3 regions of the Pseudomonas sp. Marseille-Q0931 genome follow, and region 3 is predicted to be linked to each of the others. Evidence: predicted binding sites of a transcription regulator. Region 3 holds the regulator's gene; each other region holds the start of a gene.
The links. The regulator FliA, encoded in region 3, starts transcription of late flagellar genes. The targets are predictions, from matches to a motif close to CTAAAGTTTNNNNNNNNNNNGCCGNTAA.

Region 1 (5,721 bases), 880 kb from region 3:
GCAGCGTGAAGTGGACCGACAGCGCCGAGGTGGGCTACTACGCCCAGGATCACGCCCACGATTTCGAGGCCGACGAAACCCTGTTCGAGTGGATGGGCCAGTGGACCAGCGGTGAGCAGAACATCCGCGCCGCCCTGGGCCGCATGCTGTTCTCCTCCGACGAGATTCAGAAGTCGGTCAAGGTGCTCTCCGGTGGTGAACAGGGCCGCATGCTGTTCGGCAAGCTGGCCTGCCAGAAGCCCAACGTGCTGGTGATGGACGAACCGACCAACCACCTGGACATGGAGTCGATCGAGGCGCTCAACCTAGCGCTGGAGAACTACCCGGGCACGCTGATCTTCGTCAGCCACGACCGCGAGTTCGTCAGCTCCCTGGCCACGCGCATCATCGAGCTGTCGGACAACGGCGTGACCGATTTCAGTGGCACCTACGATGATTATCTGCGCAGCCAGGGCATCATCGTCTGAGGTCTGCTGCAGAATGACAAAGCCCGCTTTTGCGGGCTTTGTTGTTTCTGCAAACAGCCTGGCAACAGGCGCGCTCCGACTCAGATGCGGAACTGACGCACCAGTGCCCCGAGGCGGTCGCCCAGGCCAGCCAGACTGCGTGCCGTCTGCGCACCACGCTCGGTTTCATCGGCGACGCTGTCCACGGCCACCGCGATCTGATGCACGCTGCGATTGATCTCCTCGGCCACCGCCGTCTGCTCCTCGGCGGCACTGGCAATCTGCGCGTTCATGGCGTTGATGGTGGCGATCAACTGGGCGATGGCGTCGAGCGACTCGCCGGCCTTGTTGGCCTGTTCGCTGGTCAGCTCGCCGGCATCGCTGGAACGGCGCATTGAAGTCACCGACTCAAGCGTGCCCTGCTGCAGGCGGTCGATCATGCCCTGAATTTCCTGGGTGCTCTGCTGGGTACGGCTAGCCAGCGCCCGCACCTCATCGGCGACCACGGCGAAACCACGCCCGGCCTCGCCGGCACGCGCCGCTTCGATGGCGGCGTTGAGCGCCAGCAGGTTGGTCTGCTCGGCGATGGAACGGATCACGTCAAGCACGCTGACGATCGACTGCACATCCTGCTGCAGGCTGTCGAGCGACACGCCACTGCTTCGGATGTCCTCGACCAGTGAGTGAATGCGCTGGATGCTGCCGTCGACCACGCTTTTGGCCGCCTGACCTTCGCGGTCAGTCTGCTGCGCAGCCTCGGCGGCGTTCTGCGCGCTCTTGGCCACTTCGTGAGCGGCAGCCGACATCTCGTTGATCGCCGTAGCCACCTGATCGGTTTCGTGGCGCTGCTGCCCCATCGCCTGCTCCGAACGCTGCGCCTGCTCCGCCACCTGACTCACCAGGCCGGTAAGTTGCCCGGTCATCTCCACGATCTGCCGCACCAAGTCATGGATCTTCTCGACAAAGCGGTTGAAGGAGCCGGCCAACTCGCCCAGTTCGTCCTGATTGGTAACCGGCAAGCGCCGGGTCAGGTCACCCTCGCCAGCGGCGATATCGTCGAGATTGGCCTTGATCTGCTGCAGCGGCCGCAGGAACGCATTGCCCAGCCATACGCCAATCACACCGAACACCACCAGCAGAATCGCCGCCACCACCACGATGCTGGTGATGATGGTGCCGATGCGCTCATCGATATCGTCTTCGACCTCCCTGATCCCCGCTTCGACGCCGTCGAGGTTGAGCGCCGTACCGACGGCCATGTCCCATTTTGGCAGGTAGTAGCTGTAGGCGAGCTTGGGCACCATCACCGACTCGTTGCCCGGCAGCGGCGAGGAATAGTTGACGAAGTAGCTGTTGTTCTTCGCCACGTTGACCAGTTCACGGTTGATATACACCCCGTTCGGGTCGCGGCGGTCGGCCAGGCTCTTGCCGACGTCCACGGGGCTATCGCCGCGGAACAGGCGCACCACGTTGGAGTCGTGGCCGAAGAAATAGCCATCGGCGCCATATTTGATCTTGGAGAGGATGGCGATGGCCTGTTCGCGACTGGCCATGTCGCCTTGTGCTGCCCCATCGTAAAGCCCCTTCACCGAGCCAAGGGCGATCTGCATGTAGTGCTCGAGCTCGCTGCGCTTTTCCTGCAGCAGACGCTCGCGCGTCTCTGCCACCTCGTCGGCCGCCAGGCTCTGCAATACCTTGGCCGCCGTGCCACTGAGCACCAGCGCAAAGAGGATGACGGGAACCAGCGCAAGCAGTATCACCTTGGTTTTCAATGTGAGGCGCATTCTTGTTGTCCTTTTATGCGGAACAAAAAACGGGGCTACCGGTATATCGGCAGCCCCGTGGAAGAATTAAGCGACCCAAGGCGCCGAGAACTTAATCCGGCGCATTCACGCCTTTACAGGAGCATAGCGGCCGCCCAGCCGAACGCCAGCAGCGGCAGGTTGTAGTGCAGGAAGGTCGGCACCACGCTGTCCCAGATGTGGTTGTGCTGGCCATCGGCGTTGAGCCCCGAGGTTGGCCCGAGGGTGGAGTCCGATGCCGGTGAGCCGGCATCGCCCAGCGCGCCGGCAGTCCCGACGATGGAGACGATGGCCAGCGGGCTGAAACCCAGCTGCACACCAAGCGGCACGAAGATCGCCGCAATGATCGGGATGGTGGAAAAGGAAGAGCCGATGCCCATGGTCACCAGCAACCCGACCAGCAGCATCAGCAGTGCGCCGACCGCCTTGTTGTGGCCGATCAAGGCTGCCGAGCTGTCGACCAGTGTCTGCACCTCGCCGGTGGTCTTCATCACCTCGGCGAAGCCGGCCGCGGCGATCATGATGAAGCCGATCATGGCCATCATCTTCATGCCTTCGGTGAACAGGCCGTCCGCCTCTTTCCAGCGCACCACGCCGGATACCGAGAAGATCACGAAGCCGACCAGCGCGCCGATGATCATCGAGTCCAGCCACAGCTGCACGACGAAAGCCGCGGCGATGGCCAGCCCCGCAACCAGCAGGCTCAGCGGATTGTACTGGGCATCCACGCGCTCGCTCTGTGCGACCTTTTCCAGGTCATACACGCGCTTGCCGCGATAACTGAACAGCACCGCCACGAGCAGGCCGAAGAGCATGCCCAGCGCCGGAATGGCCATAGCCTGAGTGATGCTGATACCGGTGACATCGACACCGGACTTGGCCACGTTGGCCAATAGGATCTCGTTGAGGAAGATGCCGCCAAAGCCAACCGGCAGAAACATGTACGGCGTGATCAGGCCGAAGGTCAGCACACAGGCGATCAGACGACGGTCGAGCTGCAACTTGCTCAACACGTAGAGCAACGGCGGTACCAGCAACGGAATGAAGGCGATGTGGATCGGCAGCAGGTTCTGCGAGGAGATCGCGACCGCCAGCAGCAACGCGATCAGCAGCCATTTCAACGCCCCGCCCCTACCGTCCTGCTGCTTGTCGACCAGCGCCAGCGCGCGATCCGCTAGCGCATGCGCCAGGCCGGATTTGGCGATGGCAACAGCGAAAGCACCGAGCAGTGCGTAGGACAGCGCAACCGTAGCCCCGCCACCCAGCCCCTGGTTGAACGCCTTCAGCGTGCCTTCGATACCCAGCCCGCCGAGCAGGCCGCCGGCCAGTGCGCCGATGATCAGTGCCACGACCACGTGTACGCGACAGAGACTGAGGGCCAGCATGATGCCGACCGCGGCGATTACAGCGTTCATAAACACTCCACCTGCACAACGCAAAAAGCCGCGTACTGTGCCGCATGCGGACTATCCTGTCAAAATCGACGATCGTTCAGAATTCAAAGCGAAGCGTGCACAATCCCGAGCGCACACCAATCGATCAAGAATGCCCGACGCATACCGATAACCGTACTGGTCCATGTAGAAAGGAACGCACCATGCTGTTCAGTCGTCTTTCGATCCAATGGAAGATCACCCTGCTCGCCGGCCTATGCCTACTCGCCATCGTCACCTTGCTGGTGGGTGCCTCGCAGTATCAGTCCAGCCGCAGCGCCGGCCTGGTGCGCGAGGCCAGCTCCAGCATGCTCGAGGAAAGCGCCAAGCTGCGCCTGAAGGCGCGCAGCGAATTACAGGCCATCCGCATTCAGCGCTACTTCATGGACGCCTATCAGTACGGCAAGGGATTTTCCCGGCAGATTCTGTTCCTGCGCGAACAGGCTGAGAAACGCTTCCTTGACGCGTTCGACCTGCGCGAGGACCTGACTCGCCAGGTACGCAGCAGCCTGGAAGCCAATCCGGACCTGCTCGGCCTGTATCTGGTATTCGAGCCCAACGCCCTGGATGGTAAGGATGAGCTGTTCGCCGACCAAGCCGATCTCGGCAGCAATGAACGCGGACGCTTCGCCCTGTACTGGGCGCAGCCCACCGTCGGCCAGCTGGAAGCCGAGGCGATGAACGAAGAGTTGCTCGGCGACACCACGCCCGGTGACAACGGCATTGCCTACAACGCCTGGTATACCTGCCCGCGCGAAACGCGCCAGCCCTGCGTACTGGAACCGTATTACGACGACGTCGACGGACAAAGGACGTTGATGACCAGCATCGCTTTCCCGCTGGAGCTCGAAGGCAAAATCATCGGCGTGATGGGCGTGGATATCAGCCTGGCCAGCCTGCAGCAAATCAGCCAGGAGGCCAACAGTGACCTGTATAGCGGGCTAGGCCACGTCAGCATCTTCAGCCCCGGCGCGCTGCTTGCCGGGCACAGCCGTGACGCGGGCCTGCTCAGTCAGCCCGTTGATCGCGCGTTCCCGGATCAGGCCAACGAACTGCGCGGCCTGATTCAAAGCGGCAGCGCTGCCGAATTGAAGCATGGCGATATGCTCCGCGAACTGAGCCCTTTCAAGCCGATTCCCGAGTCCAGACCCTGGACAGTTCTGCTTGAAGTTCCTCAGAGCGTCCTGCTCGAGCGCGCGACCAAACTGGGCGCTCAACTGGATGCGAACCGCGCCAGCGACAGCCTCGCAGCGCTGCTGATAGGCCTTGGCGCCGGGCTGGCCGGGCTTGTACTGATGTGGCTGACGGCGCGCGGCGTGACACGGCCGATTCTCGGCGTAGCCGCCATGCTCAAGGATATCGCCAGCGGCGAAGGCGACCTGACCCGCCGCCTGCAGTACGCCAGGCAGGATGAACTGGGCGAACTGGCCGGCTGGTTCAACCGCTTCCTCGACAAACTGCAGCCGATCATCGCCGACGTGAAGCGCAGCGTGCTCGATGCCCGCGGTACCGCCGACAAGTCAGCGGCCATCGCCAGCCAGACCAGCGCCGGCATGCAGCAGCAGTACCGCGAAGTCGACCAGGTGGCGACCGCCTTCCAGGAGATGAGCGCCACTGCGCAGGATGTCGCGCACAACGCCGCACAGGCCGCAGAAGCGGCGCGCAACGCCGACCAGGCCAGCCGCGAAGGCCTGCAGGTGATCGACCGCACCACCAGCACCATCGACCTGCTGGCCAATGAAATGAACGTGGCCATGCAGGAAGTCGAAGGCCTGGCCAGCAGCAGTGAGCAGATCGGTTCGGTGCTCGAGGTGATTCGCTCGATTGCCGAGCAGACCAACCTTCTCGCCCTCAACGCCGCCATCGAAGCCGCACGCGCCGGTGAAGCCGGGCGCGGTTTTGCCGTGGTCGCCGACGAAGTGCGCAACCTGGCCAAACGCACCCAGGATTCGGTCGGGGAAATTCGCCAAGTGATCGAAGGCCTGCAGAGCGGCACCCGCGAAGTGGTCAGCACCATGCACAGCAGTCATCGTCAGGCCC
Region 2 (5,721 bases), 400 kb from region 3:
CCTGCACAAACAGCTGGCCGAATACGACTTCGATATCTGATTATCGAGCTGCACAGAAGAAGCCCCGCTAATTGCGGGGCTTTTCGTATATCGCGATCAGTCGCGTCGAGACGGTGAGAGCAGCTCGATCTTGTAACCGTCCGGGTCCTCGACGAAGGCCAGGATGCTGGTGCCGTGCTTCATCGGCCCCGGCTCTCGGGTGATCTTGCCGCCGCGGCCGCGAATATCCTCGCAGGCCTTGTAGACGTCCTCGACTTCCAGGGCGATATGACCGTAGCCGGTACCCAGCTCATAGTGCTCAACGCCCCAGTTGTGGGTCAGCTCGATCACGCTGTTGTGCGCCTCGTCGCCGTAACCGACGAACGCCAGGGTGAACTTACCGTCCGGATAGTCCTTGCGCCGCAGCAGGGTCATGCCCAGCACTTCGGTGTAGAAGGCGATGGATTTGTCCAGGTCGCCGACGCGCAGCATGGTATGCAGCAGTCTCATCAGATTTCCCCCTTCTAGCAAGCAGAACCCCGGCACTTGGCCGGGGTCCTTGTGACGCAAGAGTTTTAGCTTAGACCAGCTTGCGGCCCTTGCCTGCAGCGATACGCATACGCAGGGCGTTGAGCTTGATGAAGCCCGCCGCGTCCTGCTGGTTGTAGGCGCCGCCATCTTCCTCGAAGGTCGCGATATTGGCGTCGAACAGCGAATCGTCGGACTTGCGACCAGTGACGATGACGTTGCCCTTGTACAGCTTCAGGCGGACCACGCCGTTCACGTTGGCTTGGGAGGCGTCGATCATCTGTTGCAGCATCAGACGCTCCGGGCTCCACCAGAAACCGTTGTAGATCAGGCTGGCGTATTTCGGCATCAGCTCGTCTTTGAGGTGAGCCACTTCACGGTCGAGGGTGATCGACTCGATGGCGCGGTGGGCCTTGAGCATGATGGTGCCGCCGGGGGTTTCGTAGCAGCCGCGGGACTTCATGCCAACGAAACGGTTCTCGACGATGTCCAGACGACCGATGCCGTTCTCGCCGCCAATGCGGTTCAGTTCGGCCAGCACCTGCGCCGGGCTCATGTCCTTGCCGTCGATGGCGACGATGTCGCCGGCGCGGTAGGTCAGCTCGATATAAGTCGGTGCGTCCGGTGCTGCCTCAGGGGAGACAGTCCATTTCCACATGTCTTCTTCGTGCTCGGTCCAGGTGTCTTCCAGCACGCCACCTTCATAGGAGATGTGCAGCAGGTTGGCGTCCATGGAGTACGGCGACTTCTTCTTGCCGTGGCGCTCGATCGGGATGGCGTGCTTCTCGGCGTAGTCCATCAGCTTCTCGCGCGACAGCAGGTCCCACTCACGCCACGGGGCGATGACTTTTACACCCGGCTTCAGCGCATAGGCGCCCAGTTCGAAACGCACCTGGTCGTTGCCCTTGCCGGTCGCACCGTGGGAGATGGCGTCGGCACCGGTCTCGTTGGCGATTTCGATCAGGCGCTTGGCGATCAGCGGGCGGGCGATGGAGGTACCCAGCAGGTATTCGCCTTCGTAGACGGTGTTGGCGCGGAACATCGGGTAGACGAAATCGCGGACGAACTCCTCGCGCAGGTCGTCGATGTAGATTTCCTTAACGCCCATTGCCTGGGCCTTGGCACGGGCCGGCTCGACCTCTTCGCCCTGGCCGAGATCGGCGGTGAAGGTCACCACTTCACAGTTATAGGTATCTTGCAGCCACTTGAGGATCACCGAGGTGTCCAGGCCACCGGAATAGGCCAGAACTACCTTTTTGACGTCCGCCATGCCATCACTCCACGGGTTGTACGGTAAAACCGGTGATTCTACTGGCCAAGCGGCTCAATTTACAGGGGTGCGACAGTCGGAGTTGACCAAGCGACGTCAAAGTGGCTCAGGACGATCGGCTGCTTGGCGGATCGACCGGCGTGGTGGCGGGAGCGGGAGCACTCTGCTGCGGTGCCTCGGGCTGCGGCACACGATCCAGGCGCAGGGTCGCCCGGCGGTTCTTGGCCCGATTGGCTTCGCTGTTATTGGGCGCGAGGGGATAACGCTCGCCATGAAAACGCATGGTGATCTGCTCGACCGGTACGCCGCCGGCTACCAGATATTCCTGCACGGCCAGCGCGCGGCGGCGCGACAGGTCGCGGTTGGTCAGGCGGTTGCCGCTGTTGTCGGCGTGGCCGTCGATCTGAAAGCTGTTGATGGATGGGTCGGCCTTGACGAAGTCGAGGATGATATCGAGCTTGGCCTTGGCCATTGGGTCGAGATCGATGCCGCCACCGGGAAAGCCAATCTGCGCCTGACGAATCTGATCGAAGTTGACCGGCAGCAACTTGGCGGTACAGACCTGGTAATCGTCGTAAGCCTTGTGAAATTTCACCGGCAGCAGGCGCACCTCGAAGTTGTCACTGCCATTGAGGGTGCGGTGGCGCACCACCGGGCTGCGGCCTTCGAGCAAACCGGTGAGCAGGCGCGCGCCCTGCTCCTGCGAGCTGTTGAACGGAACTTCGCCGTTGCCGACGCTGACCACACCCAGGTTGATGTCGCCGCGCCCCGGCTGCCAGGGCGCCGCCGCTGCCAGCAAGGTCGCCGAACCAGCACCCATCCAGCGCTCACGGGCCTTGAGGCGGAAGGTGACCTGCTCACCGGCGCGGCGCACGAACTCGCCGCTGCCGAAATTACTGATCGGCTGACTCAGGCGGCACTCGAACTGATCGCCCTCGACCGTCCACTCCACCTTCTCCAGCCGGGTCTGGAAGCTGATGGCATGCGCCGGCAGACATAGAGGCATGCCAGCCAACAGGCTGATCAGGAGGAAATTGAGCGCACGCACGACAGGCTCCACGGCGGTTCACAGTATTCTCACGGGGTATCGGTCAGGCGCGCGGAAACTTGACCCCCCTGCGTGCGATTGTCGCGCCGGCGCGAGCGCGAGCTGACCCTTTTCAGTTAACATGCGGCCACGTTTTACCCGCCTGGAAGCCTCCATGTCCGATCGCCTGACTCTCCTGCGTCCCGATGACTGGCACATTCACCTGCGCGATGGCGCGGTGCTGCCACACACCGTCGGCGATGCCGCGCGCACCTTCGGCCGCGCCATCATCATGCCCAACCTGGTACCGCCGGTGCGCAACGCCGCCGAGGCCGACGCCTATCGCCAGCGCATTCTCGCAGCGCGCCCGGCCGGCAGTCGCTTCGAACCGTTGATGGTGCTCTACCTCACCGACAACACCAGCCCGGAAGACGTGCGTGCAGCCAAGGCCAGCGGTTTCGTGCATGCCGCCAAGCTCTACCCGGCCGGCGCCACCACCAACTCCGATTCGGGCGTGACCAGCATCGACAAGATCTTCCCGGCGCTGGAAGCCATGGCCGAAGTCGGCATGCTGCTGCTGGTCCATGGCGAAGTGACCCGCGCCGAGATCGACGTGTTCGACCGCGAGAAGACCTTCATCGACGAACACCTCACCCGCGTGGTCGAGCGTTTCCCGACGCTCAAGGTGGTGTTCGAGCACATCACCACGCGTGACGCGGTGCAGTTCGTCGAGGCGGCCTCGGCCAATGTCGGCGCCACCATCACCGCGCACCACCTGCTGTACAACCGCAACCACATGCTGGTCGGCGGCATTCGCCCGCACTTCTATTGCCTGCCGATCCTCAAGCGCAACGTGCACCAGGAAGCCCTGCTCGACGCCGCCACCAGTGGCAACGCCAAGTTCTTCCTCGGCACTGATTCGGCGCCGCACGTCAAGCACGCCAAGGAAGCCGCCTGCGGCTGCGCCGGCTGCTACACCGCCTATGCCGCCATCGAGCTGTACGCCGAGGCCTTCGAACAGCGTGGTGCACTGGACAAGCTGGAAGCCTTCGCCAGCTTCCATGGCCCGGACTTCTATGGCATGCCGCGCAACAGCGACAGCATCACCCTGGTACGCGAAGAGTGGACCGTGCCGGCCACCCTGCCGCTGGGAGACAACAGCGTCGTACCGCTGCGCGCTGGCGAGACCCTGCGCTGGAAGCTGCTGGAGGGTCAGGCGTGAGCGAAGAAAACTACGACGACGAACTCGAGCCCAGTCTGCCGTCCGGCCCGCGCACGCCCATGGCGGCGCGCTTTCGGGGCTACCTGCCGGTGGTCGTGGACGTCGAGACCGGCGGCTTCAACAGCGCCACCGATGCCCTGCTGGAAATCGCCGCGACCACCATCGCCATGGACGAGAGCGGCTTCCTTTATCCGGATCACACCCACTTCTTCCGCATCGAGCCCTTCGAAGGCGCCAATATCGAAGCGGCGGCGCTGGAGTTCACCGGCATCAAGCTCGACCATCCGCTGCGTATGGCGGTAAGCGAGGAGCATGCCCTGGGCGAGATCTTCAAGGGTCTGCGCAAGTCGATCAAATCGGCTGGCTGCAAGCGCGCGATCCTGGTCGGGCACAACAGCAGTTTCGACCTGGGCTTTCTCAACGCTGCAGTGGCGCGTTGCGGCATCAAGCGCAACCCCTTCCACCCCTTTTCCAGCTTCGATACTGCCACCCTGGCCGGCCTCGCCTACGGCCAGACCGTGCTGGCCAAGGCCTGCCAGGTCGCCGGCATCGAATTCGACGGCAAGGAAGCGCATTCGGCCCGCTACGACACCGAAAAGACCGCCGAACTGTTCTGCGGCATCGTCAACCGCTGGAAGGAAATGGGCGGCTGGGACGAGTTCGATCAGTGAGGCTCTGCACGGCAGATCGAACCCCATGAAAAAACCGGCGTCTGCCGGTTTTTTTGGTTCATCGCATAGCTTTGGGAACTTGCAGCTTGATACCGGACTGGCAAGTTTGTGTGTTCTTTTGCGCTATTTATATCCGGGCAAAGATCATTGGCGTGTCGATCTTTCGTCTTGGTTTCGCCCCTCACGGGCGAGTCACTTGATTCGCTGCGCTCACCCTTCGGGCCAGCCTGCGGCTGTTACTTCGCTGCGCTTCGTAGCTCTTGCTTGCCCAAGAGAAAGTAACCAAAGAGAAGGGCACCCCGACATCCGGGTTTCGCTTCGCTCAACTCCCCTCGCTCCGGCGCCGCTCCGGGGGCCGGCTTACATGGGCCATCCCTGGCCTTTTAAGCGGGGCCGCCATCGGTATTTCGCCGCATCCATGCGGCTCATCCCCCTACGCGACACCTCCACTCGGCCTTCTGACGGGACGATCAAAGTCGGTAGCGTTTGGCTTTTGCTCTTGAAGCGCGGATCTCACAGACGACGCCCAAGTCCCCTTCAGGAGGCCGAGTGGAATCACCGTGGAGGGGGTTGAGCGACATGGATGTCGCGAGAGCCGTGATGGGCCAGGGATGGCCCTTCGTCGGTGGGCCGCATCCGGTCGTGCCCCTGGAGCGGTGATGGAGCGAGGGAACCCCGGCGCAGCCGGGGTCGTATGCAGGGGTGTGTTTCTTTGCTTACTTTCTTTGCACAAGCAAAGAAAGTGAGTCGCCCGTAAGGGGCGAAACCCATCAGGACAGGCGGCGCGCTAACGGATAGTGCCAATTCATCGACAGCTAACACGTAATTGCCAGTCCAGTATCAAATGCATCCTCCCCGAAAACGCAAAGACCTTTCTCTACCCGCCCCCTAACGGCGGCTGTACCGTTCGTCAGACTCTATGAGCATTCGCAATCGATCTTTGACAAGCATTCTCATTAACATTAGTATCCGACCCATCGAACAGAACTACCAAGACGAGCCTTGCCTATGTACGTCTGCCTCT
Region 3 (5,721 bases):
CCAGCAGGCCCTTCTCCACGGCCTTGGCGCGCAGCACGTCGGCGTCCATGCCCTTGCCGTCATCGGTGATCGACAAGAGGATGTGGTCGCCTTCCTGCTCGGCGGACAGCACCACGCGACCAGCGCGCGCCTTGCCGGCCTTCTCGCGCTCTTCCGGGGTTTCCACGCCATGGTCGACGGCGTTGCGCACCAAGTGCACCAGCGGGTCGGCCAGCGCCTCGACCAGGTTCTTGTCGAGGTCGGTTTCCTCGCCCACCAGTTCGAGGTTGATTTCCTTCTTCAGGTTGCGCGCCAGGTCGCGTACCAGGCGCGGGAAGCGGCCGAAGACCTTCTTGATCGGCTGCATGCGTGTCTTCATCACCGAGGTCTGCAGGTCAGCCGTTACCACGTCGAGGTTCGACACGGCCTTGGACATGGCCTCGTCGCCGCTGTTGAGCCCCAGGCGAACCAGGCGGTTACGCACCAGAACCAGCTCGCCGACCATGTTCATGATCTCGTCGAGGCGCGCGGTATCGACACGCACGGTGGTTTCCGCTTCGCTCGCCGCCGTTGCCTTTTCGGCCGCAGCTGCAGGCGCGGCGCTGGCACGGGCAGCAGCGGGCTCAGCCTTGGCAGGTGCAGGGCTGGCGGGTGCGGCGGCCTTGGGCGCCGCAGCCGGTTTGGCCGCAGGTACCGGGGCCGGCGCCGGCTCGCTGGGCGCTACGAACTTGCCCTTGCCGTGCAGTTGATCGAGCAACGACTCGAACTCGTCGTCGGTGATCTCATCACTGGCCGCAACAGGTGCAGCGGCAACGGCCGCAGCAACCGGCGCCGCGGCTTCGGCTGCGTCAGAGAACTGACCCTTGCCATGCAACTGATCGAGCAGCGCTTCGAATTCGTCGTCGGTTATGTCGTCGCCTGCCGGGGCAGCAGCCGGCGCAGAGGCAACGACAGCGATCGCAGCAGGCGTCTCGACCATGCCGGAGAACTGCCCTTTGCCGTGCAACTGGTCGAGCAGCGATTCGAACTCGTCATCGGTGATCTCATCACCGGCGGCATTCTCCGCACTTGGAGCGGCAGCCGGCGCCTCACCCAGCGCGTCGAGCAGTTGCTCGAATTCGCTGTCAGTGATATCGCCCGAGGCAACGGACGCAGCAACCGCCTGGGGCTCCGGTTCGGGCTCGGGTTGCGGCTGCGCCTGCTGCACCGGTTCAGGGGCCGCTTCGCCGCCACCCGGTTCGGCCAGGCGCGACAGGGCCGCCAGCAGCTCCGGCGACGCGGGCGTCGGCTCACGCCGCTCACGCACTTCGCCGAACATGCCATTGACTGCATCAAGAGCCTCGAGCACTACATCCATCAGCTCCGAATCGACGCGACGCTCACCCTTGCGCAGGATGTCGAAGACGTTTTCGGCGATATGGCAGCACTCCACCAGCTCGTTGAGCTGGAGGAAGCCCGCTCCGCCCTTGACGGTATGGAAACCGCGAAAGATGGCATTGAGCAGGTTCATGTCGTCCGGTCGGCTTTCCAGCTCGACTAACTGTTCGGACAACTGTTCGAGAATCTCGCCGGCCTCTACCAGGAAATCCTGGAGGATCTCTTCATCGGCGCCGAAGCTCATATTGTGTGCTCCTTAGAACCCTAGACTGGACAGCAGGTCGTCGACATCGTCCTGGCTGGAGGCAACGTCATCACGCTTATCGGCATGAATCTGCGGACCTTCACCCCGCGATGGTTCTTTTAATTTTTCCTGTTCGGCGCGCAGCACTTCGTGGTCGTGCTGAATACCGGCGAAACGGTCGACCTGGCTGGCCATGAGCATCAGCTTGAGCAGGTTGCTTTCCACTTCGGTCACCAGTTGGGTGACACGCTTGATCACCTGACCGGTAAGGTCCTGGTAGTCCTGCGCCAGCAGAATGTCGTTGAGATGGCCTGAGAGCTTGGCGCCATCTCGCTCACTGCGGGCGAGGAACAGCTCGACACGCTTGGCCAGCTCGCGAAAACCGTCGGCACCGATTTCACGGCGCATAAAGCGGCCCCATTCGACGTTCAGGCTCTGCGCTTCATCGCTCAGATCATTGACCAGCGGCGCGCTCTGTTCGACCAGATCCATGGTCCGGTTGGCAGCCTTCTCGGTCATGGTCACGACGTAGTTCAGCCGCTCGGTAGCGTCGGCAATCTGCGACAGCTCCTGGGCATGCGGCATACGCGGATCGAGTTGAAAATTGACAATGGCGTTGTGCAGTTCACGGGTCAGTTTGCCGACCTCGTGATACAGCCCGCGATCACGAACCTTGTTGAGCTCGTTGATCAGTTGCACCGCGTTGCCGAAGTTACCTTTTTCGAGGCTATCGACCAGCTCACGGGCATTGGTTTTCAGGGACGATTCAAGGTCACCCAGCGTGGAGTCATCGTGTTCCATAGCACCCTCGCGGCCGGCATCAGCCGTTGACCCGCTCGAAGATCTTCTCGATCTTTTCCTTCAGCACCTGAGCGGTGAAGGGTTTGACTACATAGCCGTTCACGCCGGCCTGGGCCGCCTCGATGATCTGATCGCGCTTGGCTTCAGCGGTCACCATCAGCACCGGCAGGTGCTTGAGGCGCTCGTCGGCGCGTACGGCACGCAGCAGGTCGATGCCGGTCATGCCGGGCATGTTCCAGTCGGTCACCAGAAAGTCGAAACTGCCGCTTTGCAGCATCGGCAGTGCCGAGGTGCCGTCATCGGCTTCCGCGGTGTTGGTGAAACCCAAATCCCGCAAGAGGTTCTTGATGATCCGTCGCATCGTCGAGAAATCGTCAACGATGAGGATTTTCATGTTCTTGTCCAAGTCGACCTCCGTACAGTCCCAAACGTATTGCGCTTGCAACTACGTCCTTTAATCGTGAAACCGTTTGCGCCTGCGAGTACGCCGCCTTCAGCCAGCACGCCATTCACTCAGCCGCGAGCGCAGACGCGCCGCGCACTGGCTGTGCAACTGGCTCACGCGTGACTCGCTAACCCCCAGCACTTCACCGATTTCCTTCAAGTTCAGTTCTTCATCGTAATACAGCGCCAGCACCAGACGTTCGCGCTCCGGCAAACCGGCGATGGCATCGGCCAAGGCCGCCTGGAAGCGTTCGTCTTCGAGGTCCCGCGAAGGTTCGAGGTGAGTGTGTCCGGCGTCTTCGTGCAGCCCGCCATGCTCGCCGTCCTGCAACAGGTCGTCGAAGCTGAACAGGCGGCTGCCCAAAGTGTCGCCAAGAATGCCGTAGTAATCCTCCAGACTCAATTGGAGTTCGGCCGCGACCTCGTGATCTTTAGCGTCGCGCCCAGTTCTTGCTTCAACGACACGAATAGCATCGCTGACCATACGGCTGTTGCGGTGCACCGAACGCGGCGCCCAATCGCCCTTGCGCACCTCGTCGAGCATGGAGCCACGGATACGGATACCCGCGAAGGTCTCGAAACTGGCGCCCTTGCTGGAGTCGTATTTGCGCGAGGCTTCGAGCAGGCCGATCATGCCGGCCTGGATAAGATCATCGACCTGCACGCTGGCCGGCAAGCGGGCCAGCAGGTGGTAGGCGATGCGCTTGACCAGCGGCGCATAGCGCTCGATCAGCTGGTGCTGGGAGTCCTGCGCCTGAGCCTTGTTGTACATACGAAGTCCAGAGGCTGCTGTCATACGGCCGAGTCTGCGGTCGGTTGTTGCACCAGACGCTCGACGAAAAACTCCAGATGACCACGAGGATTGGCCGGTAACGGCCAGGTATCTACCTTCTGAGCTATCGCCTTGAACGCCAGGGCGCACTTGGATCGAGGGAAGGCTTCATAAACGGCGCGCTGCTTCTGCACGGCCTTACGCACACATTCATCGTAGGGCACGGCACCGACATACTGCAGGGCGACATCGAGGAAACGATCCGTCACCTTGGTCAGCTTAGCAAAGAGATTGCGTCCTTCCTGCGGGCTATGGGCCATATTGGCCAATACACGGAAGCGACTGATGCCGTGATCGCGATTGAGCAGCTTGATCAGCGCGTAGGCATCGGTAATCGAGGTGGGCTCATCGCACACCACCACGAGGATCTCCTGCGCAGCACGCACGAAGCTGACGACCGCATCGCCGATGCCGGCAGCGGTGTCGATCACCAGCACGTCAAGATTTTCGCTGATGTCACTGAATGCCTGGATCAAGCCTGCATGCTGCATCGGCGTGAGACTGACCATGCTCTGTGTGCCGGACGCTGCCGGCACGATGCGGATGCCGCCCGGCCCCTGCAGCAGGACGTCACGCAGATCGCATTCACCCGAGATGACATCAGCCAGGGTGCGCTTGGGCGTGAGTCCCAACAGAACGTCGACGTTGGCCAGGCCCAGGTCAGCGTCCATCAGCATCACCCGACGGCCGAGATCGGCCAGGGCCATGGACAGATTGACCGACACATTGGTCTTGCCGACGCCACCCTTGCCGCCAGTAACCGCAATCACCTGTACGGGATGCATAGCCATGTTCTTTCTACACCTTGTCTAACTTCGACTTGGCCCTACAGGCCGTTGAAAACACCCGTTGAGGCCGTTCACTCCCGCGCCACGTGGCGGGAGGGTGCAACATTCTCGCCGCTTCAGCCGGCTCGCTTGGCCGGATTGTGATAGAGGCCGGCGAACATCTGCGCCATGGCGTCTTCACTCGGCTCCTCGGCGGCCTGCAGCCCCACTGCGCGGCTGACCAACTGATGGCTACGCGGCACTTGCAGGTCATCCGGAATCCGCGGCCCGTCCGTCACATAGGCTACCGGCAGTTGCTGGCCTATAGCCAGACCTAAAACCTCACCCAGACTCGCGGCTTCATCCAGCTTCGTCAGTATGCAGCCTGAAAGGCCACAACGCTTGTAACTATGGTAGGCCGCCTTGAGCACTTGGCTCTGACTTGTTGCGGCCAATACCAGATAATTCTTCGCCTTGATGCGTGCCGAGGCCAGGCTCTCCAGCTGCATACGCAGCGCCGGATCGTTGCCTGGCAGGCCAGCGGTATCGACCAGCACCACGCGTTTCTTGGCCAGCGGCGCCAGCGCCTGCAGCAGAGACTGACCAGGATCGACCTGAGTCACCGACACACCGAGAATGCGCCCCAGGGTCTTGAGCTGCTCCTGCGCGCCAATACGGAAGCTGTCCATGCTCACCAGAGCGACCTGTTGCGAGCCGTACTTAAGCACGTAACGTGCGGCCAGCTTGGCCAGGGTGGTGGTCTTGCCCATGCCGGCCGGACCGACCAGAGCGATCACTCCGCCCTCTTCCAGCGGCTCGACCTTGGGCGTACTGATCGCGTGAGCCAGATGCGCCAGCAGCATACGCCAGGCCTGACGCGGCTCGGCAACGCCGGCCACCTTGCTCAGCAGCGCCTGCGACAGCTCGGCAGACAGCCCCATGCGCTGCAGGCGGCGCCACAGATTGGCCTGCTGCGGGCGGCGATTCTGCAACTGCCCCCAGGCGATGGAACCCAGCTGTACTTCGATCAGCTCACGCAAGCCGTGCAGCTCGAAGCGCATGGCTTCCAGTGCGCGCGGGTCGACCGCAGGCGTAGCAGGTACAGCGGCTTCGACCGGGCGCTGCGGCTTGACCAGGGTCGCCGGCAGTTCGGGCGCCAGCAGCGACTCATTGGCGAACAGTTGACGGTCCTTGCCGGCATCCTGCTCGGCACGCGTGGTCAGCTCGGCCTGGGCACTGGCGATGCGCGCCTGGGTCTTGCGCAGCTCGGCTTCCAG

Region 1: P3C50_RS06325 (methyl-accepting chemotaxis protein) is a predicted target of FliA. The motif match lies at 2,274-2,301, and genes of this name have one in related genera.
Region 2: P3C50_RS00205 (flagellar protein MotY) is a predicted target of FliA. The motif match lies at 2,862-2,889, and genes of this name have one in related genera.

What each region holds. Positions count from the first base shown of each region.
Region 1 is NZ_CALNWT010000001.1:1,312,336-1,318,056, forward strand. It holds gene P3C50_RS06320 (ABC-F family ATPase) at 1-467, shown strand, start outside; gene P3C50_RS06325 (methyl-accepting chemotaxis protein) at 548-2,230, opposite strand; gene P3C50_RS06330 (Na+/H+ antiporter family protein) at 2,344-3,663, opposite strand; gene P3C50_RS06335 (methyl-accepting chemotaxis protein) at 3,846-5,721, shown strand, end outside.
Region 2 is NZ_CALNWT010000001.1:35,237-40,957, reverse strand. It holds gene P3C50_RS00220 (PA3496 family putative envelope integrity protein) at 1-40, shown strand, start outside; gene gloA (lactoylglutathione lyase) at 97-489, opposite strand; gene P3C50_RS00210 (argininosuccinate synthase) at 560-1,777, opposite strand; gene P3C50_RS00205 (flagellar protein MotY) at 1,884-2,783, opposite strand; gene pyrC (dihydroorotase) at 2,980-4,026, shown strand; gene rnt (ribonuclease T) at 4,023-4,697, shown strand; gene P3C50_RS00190 (bacterioferritin-associated ferredoxin) at 5,706-5,721, shown strand, end outside.
Region 3 is NZ_CALNWT010000001.1:430,553-436,273, reverse strand. It holds gene P3C50_RS02190 (chemotaxis protein CheA) at 1-1,600, opposite strand, end outside; gene P3C50_RS02185 (protein phosphatase CheZ) at 1,613-2,401, opposite strand; gene P3C50_RS02180 (chemotaxis response regulator CheY) at 2,421-2,795, opposite strand; gene fliA (RNA polymerase sigma factor FliA) at 2,895-3,641, opposite strand; gene fleN (flagellar synthesis regulator FleN) at 3,638-4,468, opposite strand; gene flhF (flagellar biosynthesis protein FlhF) at 4,582-5,721, opposite strand, start outside.